DNA from 3 places in the Streptomyces sp. NBC_01618 genome. Region 1 is predicted to be linked to each of the others. Evidence: riboswitches for the same ligand, from Rfam matches in the RefSeq annotation. Region 1 holds a riboswitch; each other region holds the start of a gene.
What was found. A riboswitch is a leader RNA that binds a small molecule or an ion and turns the genes downstream of it on or off. The one in region 1 is predicted to bind cyclic di-AMP.
Positions count from the first base shown of each region.

Region 2: it holds a riboswitch for cyclic di-AMP, as region 1 does, so the genes downstream of both, OH735_RS14645 (transglycosylase family protein) here and OH735_RS22835 (NlpC/P60 family protein) in region 1, are expected to answer to the same signal.
Region 3: it holds a riboswitch for cyclic di-AMP, as region 1 does, so the genes downstream of both, OH735_RS19885 (M23 family metallopeptidase) here and OH735_RS22835 (NlpC/P60 family protein) in region 1, are expected to answer to the same signal.

Region 1 is NZ_CP109297.1:4,877,767-4,880,080, forward strand. Features, by position in the region: gene OH735_RS22835 (NlpC/P60 family protein) at 1-773, opposite strand, end outside; cyclic di-AMP (ydaO/yuaA leader) riboswitch at 772-936, opposite strand; gene pcrA (DNA helicase PcrA) at 1,217-2,314, shown strand, end outside.
Region 2 is NZ_CP109297.1:3,139,203-3,141,516, forward strand. Features, by position in the region: gene eno (phosphopyruvate hydratase) at 1-355, opposite strand, end outside; gene OH735_RS14645 (transglycosylase family protein) at 658-1,404, opposite strand; cyclic di-AMP (ydaO/yuaA leader) riboswitch at 1,408-1,579, opposite strand; gene OH735_RS14650 (transglycosylase family protein) at 1,880-2,314, opposite strand, start outside.
Region 3 is NZ_CP109297.1:4,250,676-4,252,989, forward strand. Features, by position in the region: gene OH735_RS19880 (PP2C family protein-serine/threonine phosphatase) at 1-836, shown strand, start outside; cyclic di-AMP (ydaO/yuaA leader) riboswitch at 1,117-1,269, shown strand; gene OH735_RS19885 (M23 family metallopeptidase) at 1,281-2,314, shown strand, end outside.

The DNA.
Region 1 (2,314 bases):
GTGCCGGAATCCGCTTCCTTCGCGGCCTCCGCGGCCTCCGCGGCCTTGCGGTCTGCCTCCGCCTTGGCGGCGGCCTGCCGCTCGGCCAGTTCCTGCGCCTTGCGCCGGGCCTCCGCCTTCTTCTTCCGCTCCAGCTCCGCGAGCCGCGCCTTCTCCTCGGCGGTCAGCTTCGACAACAACGCGCGCGCCTCGCCCAGCTTCTTCTGGACGTCCTGCTTGCTGGTGCGCAGCGTGGTCTGCGTCGTGGTCAGCGTCTCCAGGCTCTGCACCGCTTCGGCACGCTTCTTCGCCGCCTTGGTCTGCTGCGTACGGAAGTCAGTGATCGCCCTCTGCTGCCGGCTGGTCATCCGGTCCATCAGCTGGTTCTGGTCGAAGTACGACTGCGGGTCGTCGGCCAGGAAGAAAGTGGCGCTCGGTGTGATGGTGCCGCTGCGGTACTGCGCGGTTGCGTACGTGCCCAGCGTCCTGCGGGCCTCGTTGAGCTGGTCGGCGTGCTTGGCGACATCATCCAGCAGGGCGTCGGCCCTGGTGCGCTGGGTGGCGACGGCTTCCTTCGCCTGGTTGTACTGCTGGGTCGCGGTGCCCGCCTGCCGGTAGAGGTCGTCGACCTTCTTCTGGACGTCCTCGATGCCGGGCTTCGGAGCGGGGGCGGCCATCGCGCTCTGCGTGGAGAGCAGGGTCACGGACGCCAGTGCCGCCGTCGTGAGCCCGACGGCCGGTGAGGTGGTGCGCATCCGGGTGCGCGGTTTGCGATGCGACGCCAAGGCCGGCATCTCCTTCCGTGGACCGCCTACCGGGTTAGCTGTCGGGTTCGGGCGGAACGGAAGGCTGCCCTACGGTCCGCGTGGGGACAAGGACCGATTCACCCCGGTGCTGCGTGTGGGTCCCCGGTTCCGAACTCCCGCGAGGGCAGCCCGGATTCGGCGTGGGCGCCCGCTCGGCGTGGTTCGCCTCAGGGGGTACGGGCCGCCCGGACGAGCACGCTAGCCAACCCATGGTGCTGCTGTGAAGGTTGATGTTCGATATGCCCGATACATTTTCGTGACCTTGGCGAAGCGGGGCGGCGGGCGCGGGCGGGGGCCCGGAATTCCTCACCGTGCGTGGCTGTCCACTCTCCTTGCGTGCCCGGCAGGGGGATGGGGCCGCTCATGCGGTCCGGGTCCGGTTCGGCATGCGGCCGTCGTGTGTCGGTGCGGCGGCCTAGACTCGACAAGCGATGAGCAGCCTCTTTGACGACAGCTTCCTGGCCGGCCTCCAGCACTCGGAGGAAGAGCCCCCGCCGCCCCCCGAGGACTCCGCACCCGAAGCGGTGCCGGAGGACCTCTTCGCGGGCGTATTCGACGGGCCCCCGCCGCCCAGGGAGGCGTACTACCGCGACGGCGCGCACCGCCCCGTCATCGACCCCGCGGCGCTCCTCGACGGGCTGAACACCGAGCAGCGCGCCGCCGTGGTCCACGCGGGCTCGCCGCTGCTCATCGTCGCCGGGGCGGGCTCCGGCAAGACGCGGGTGCTGACCCACCGGATCGCCCACCTCCTCGCCGAGCGCGGCGTGCACCCCGGCCAGATCCTGGCGATCACCTTCACCAACAAGGCCGCGGGCGAGATGAAGGAGCGCGTCGAGCAGCTCGTCGGACCGCGTGCCAACGCCATGTGGGTCATGACCTTCCACAGCGCGTGCGTACGCATCCTGCGCCGCGAGTCGAAGAAGCTCGGCTTCACGTCATCGTTCTCGATCTACGACGCCGCCGACTCCAAGCGGCTGATGGCCCTGGTCTGCCGCGATCTCGACCTCGACCCGAAGCGCTTCCCGCCGAAGTCGTTCACGGCCAAGGTCTCCAACCTGAAGAACGAGCTGATCGACGAGGAGACCTTCGCCGGTCAGGCCGCCGACGGGTTCGAGAAGACCCTCGCGCAGGCCTACGCCATGTACCAGTCCCGGCTGCGCGAGGCCAACGCGCTGGACTTCGACGACATCATCATGACGACGGTCCACCTGCTCCAGGCGTTCCCCGACGTCGCCGAGCACTACCGCCGTCGCTTCCGGCACGTCCTCGTCGACGAGTACCAGGACACCAACCACGCCCAGTACACCCTCGTACGCGAACTGGTCGGCCCGGCCGGCGAGGCCGACGCCCCCGCCGAGCTGTGCGTCGTCGGTGACGCGGACCAGTCGATCTACGCCTTCCGCGGCGCGACCATCCGCAACATCCTCCAGTTCGAGGAGGACTACCCGGACGCGACCACGATCCTGCTGGAACAGAACTACCGCTCCACGCAGACGATCCTGTCCGCCGCCAACGCCGTCATCGAACGC
Region 2 (2,314 bases), 1.7 Mb from region 1:
CGACGGCCAGCGAGACGCCGAGGATGGCGTTGGCGCCGAGCGAGCCCTTGTTCTCGGTGGCGTCCAGGTCGAACATCGCCTGGTCGATCAGCCGCTGCTCGGTCGCGTCGTATCCGACGAGCTCCGGGCCGATCTGCTCGATCACGGCGAGGACGGCCTTCTCCACGCCCTTGCCCTGGTAGCGGTTGGGGTCACCGTCGCGAAGCTCAATGGCCTCGAACGCACCGGTGGAGGCGCCGGACGGCACGGCAGCACGGCCCGTGCTGCCGTCGTCGAGGCCAACCTCGACCTCGACCGTGGGGTTCCCCCGGGAGTCGAGGATTTCCCGGGCTACGACGACGTCGATGGACGGCACGAGGCATCTCCTTCTGGGATATGACACTGGTTGTGCAGGGTCACTTTGGCCTTGCGACAAGAGCCTAACCGGCCCGGCCCGCTCAGCCGGACGACCGCCCGACCCCTGGGACGAAAAAGGACCCGAGGGCGAGCATTGCCAGACAAACCGTCAGAATTTTATTGGTCAGTAACTACAACAGTTGAACGATCACACAGAGCAGAGGCGTCACGCGGGGGTGGCGCGCGACACAGGAAACCCCGGCCCGGCGCATACGGGGGATGCGCGCCGGGCCGGGGTGCTCGGGGAGGAGAGGCCCTGGACTACTTGGTCAGGTGCAGCTGCTGACCCGGGTAGATCAGGTCCGCGTCCTTGACGATGTCCTTGTTCAGCTCGAACAGCCGCTGCCAGCCGCCCTTGACCTTGTGGTCGGCGGCGATCTTGCTCAGGGAGTCGCCGGAGGCGACCTTGTACTCGCCGTCACCCTTCCCGACCTTCTGGCCGGTCGGGGTGGTGACGGTCTTCTTCGACTCGGCCTGCGGGGCGGCGGAGCGGTCCGAGCGGTCGGCGGCGGGAGCCTCGGTGCGCTCGGCCTTCTTCGGCTGCGCCTGCTGCTTCGGCGCGGCCGGGGCGCTCTGCTGCTTGGTGGCGCCGGAGTTCGAGGAGGAGCCGGTGTCGACGCCCGGGTCGACACCGTCGTTGGTCAGGTTGCCGGCACCGGCACAGCCCCAGGCGCCCGGACCCTGCATGGCGAGGAGCTTCTCGGCGGTGGCGATCTGCTGGGCCTTGGTGGCCAGGTCGGCACGGGGGGCGTACTGCGTACCGGCGGCGGCGGCCCAGCTGGACTGCGAGAACTGCAGACCGCCGTAGTAGCCGTTACCGGTGTTGATGGACCAGTTGCCACCCGACTCGCACTGGGCGACGGCGTCCCAGGTGGCGACGGAGGCGGCGGAGGCGCCGGTCGCGCCCATCAGCGGAACGGCGACGGCGGCACCGGCGACACCGGCGAGCGTGGCGACACGGACGGCCTTGGACGGGCGGCGGTGCTTGCCCTTGCTGGAAAACAGCATGGAACTTCTCCTCACCGACGCCTACGAGGTGAGCTGTCGGGTTCGGGCCAAGTGAGTTGCCCGGTCGCACGTCCTAGCACGCGACTTCACCCCAAGCCGGTCCTGATGCGTCTTTCGACGATCGGGCCCGGCGCTTACCTGGGTCCCCCGCTCCTGCCTACGGCGCTTTACGCGTCTGTTCCCTTCGACCGACGGCAGGATTCGGCGTGACGGTCGACGGGGCCCGCGGTGCGAGCGGTTCCGACCGTAAACATAGGCAACCCCCACTTTCAAAGATGAACACATCGGACAATCAGCCCTTACTTGCATGTGAGGAACCATCGTTTTCGCAGGTGGGACGCGATACGACGGGAGCCCCTGGGCGCGACACGCCAATTGACGCAAAGAGACCCATGTCTCACTTACGCATAAGCGGACATAGGTCCCTGAACTACCCCGATTTTTGGGGCTCTTTTAGTCGATTTTCATACCGCCCTCACTCGGCCTCCACGCCGAGATCAAGACTCTGGCCAGGGAGGACGAGGTCCGGGTCGTTGCCGACGGCCCCCTTGTTGGCCTCATAGAGCGCAGGCCAGCCACCAGGAACCTTCTGTGCGTCAGCAATCGCCCAGAGATTGTCGCCGGGGTGGACGGTGTACATGCCGTCGGCGGCCGACGCGCCCGCGTCGCGTGCGCCACCGTCGCCCCGGGAGGCGTGGCGTCCCGACTCGCGGTCGAGGCCGCCGCCCGCACCTCGGCCCCCCTCGGGGGCCGGGGCGCCACGGTGCTTACCACCCGTACGGCCGGAGGAATCGGATGAATCACGCGTATCAGGCATTTCGGGCGCGTCGGAGGACGGGGCGGCCGACTCCGTGGCCGAAGGCTGCGCGGAGGGCTCGGCCTTCCCTGCCGACCCGTCGGCACCGCCCAA
Region 3 (2,314 bases), 630 kb from region 1:
TCAACGGGGTCGTGCGGCGCAGCAATGAGCAGCTGGCGTCCGCGCGGGTCATCGCGGAGACCGCCATGCGGGCGGTGCTGCCGAAGCCGTCCGACCGGATCGGCGGGCTGCATGTGGCGGCGCGGTACGAGGCGGCGCAGGCGGACGAGTTCGTCGGCGGTGACCTGTTCGCCGTGACGGACTCCCCGTACGGGGTGCGGTTGGTGGTCGGGGACGTACGGGGGAAGGGGCTCGACGCCGTGGAGTCGGTGGCGGTGATCATCGGGGCGTTCCGGGAGGCGGCCGAGCAGGAGCGTTCGCTGGAGGGTGTGGCGCAGCGGCTGGAGCGGGCGCTGGCGCGGGAGGGGACGCGGCGGGGCGGGCTCGACGCGGTGGAGGGCTTCATCACCGCCGTGCTGGCCGAGATCCCGGCCGGGCTGTCGCGTGTGCGGGTCGTCAACCGCGGCCACCCCGAACCAATCCTGCTGCACCCGGACGGGGCGCTGGATGTGTTGGGGCCGACGGTGCCCGCGCTGCCGCTCGGGATGGACCTGGGAGCGTGGCCCGACAGGTCGGACGAGTGGGACCTGCCGGCGGGGACGACCCTGCTCCTGTACACGGACGGCCTCTCCGAGGCGCGGAACACCGACGGGGTCTTCTACGACCCGGCGGTCCGGCTGCGCGGTCGGATCTTCCCGGGGCCCGAGGAGCTGCTGTCCGCGTTGACCGATGACGTACGACTGCACACGGGGGGTGAGACGACCGACGACATGGCGTTGCTCGCGGTCGTACGTCCCGCGGAGGGGCAGCCGGACCGGCGCAGGACCGTGAAGATCGTCGGTCTGGAAGGGGTGTGACGAGTGGGGCGGGGGCTTTCGTGCGTGCCGGGCGGGCCTTGGGCGCGGGATGCCACCGTACGTAACCGAAGCGCGCCACTCCGCATAACATTTGACGCAACGTCAGAAATCGGGTGGTGACTGAGGGGTGATCAACTCATCCCATTTCACCCGGTTGTGCACCGTAAAGTCCAGGCCAAAGGCGTGAACGATCAGTGGGAACAGCTTGGAATCAGGCCCCGGTGTCTATTAACGTTCGATAACGCAGCGCGGTCGTCCCAGCCGTCGTCAGTGGCGGCACCGTGCGCGAGCGCCGAATTCCGCAAGGGAACCGGGGAACCACCTACATGGGGTGAATCGGACACCTGCGTCTCGTGAGAGGCGGAGGGGCCCGTAGGAGACCTTCCTGCTCCGAACCCGTCAGCTAACCCGGTAGGCGAGAAGGAAGGAAAGGAGTGCGCCCCCGTGGCGTCCAACAAGCCTGCCCCCGAGGCTCCCTCTCGGTTCAACCCCGACTTCGGCACCGACTTCGGCACCGACTTCGGATCCGGTTCCCACTCCGGCTTCGCTTCCGACTCCGGCTTCGGCCCCGACTACGGGACCGCCTCCGACTACGGGACCGGTGGGACGGGAGCGGCGTACGGCACCGAGCCGGGCGGCGACTTCGCCGGTGACTTCGGTGGCGAAGTCCGCGCCGACGGCAACGGTGAGCCCGAACGCGGCTGGGACGAGTGGAACCCCACCGAGGAGTCCGTCCGCCCCGTACGCGGCAGGCACCGCGTCGCCAAGCAGCGCAACGGACTTGCCCGTAGCTCCACGGTGCTCGGGGTCGGCGTCATCGCGGCGGTCGGTGCGGGCGGCATGGCCACCGCGCAGAGCAAGCCGCCGGTCTCCATCTCCCTTCCCGATTCCATCGCGGACAACCTTCCCGACGCCAAGTCCCTTCCGGGCGTGGGTGCTCTGTTCTCCGGGGAGTCCGAAGCCGACAAGGCCGCTGTCGCCGCCGATGCCGCACCGCTCACCACCGCCGGCCTCACCACCACCGAGGCCGAGCAGGGCACGTCGGACGCGGGCGAGGCGCTCCGTGCGCGCATCCTCCAGCAGGCGGAGCAGCAGCAGGACGCCGCCGACGCCGAGGCCAAGGCCGCCCAGGAGAAGGAGGCCGCGGAGAAGGCAGCCGCCGAGGCCAAGAAGCAGCAGGACGCGGCCGAGGCCAAGGCCGCCGCCGAAAAGAAGAAGGCGGAGGAAGAGGCCAAGAAGAAGGCCGAGGCCCTGCGGCTCGCCAAGCTCGCCGCCAGCTACGCCATCCCGACCTCCTCGTACACGATCACCTCGACCTTCGGCCAGGCCGGCTCGATGTGGTCCTCCGGCTACCACACCGGCCTCGACTTCGCGGCGCCGACGGGTACGCCGATCAAGGCCATACACGGCGGCACCATCAAGTCGGCCGGCTGGTCCGGTTCGTACGGCTACCGCACGGTGCTGGAGCTCGACGACGG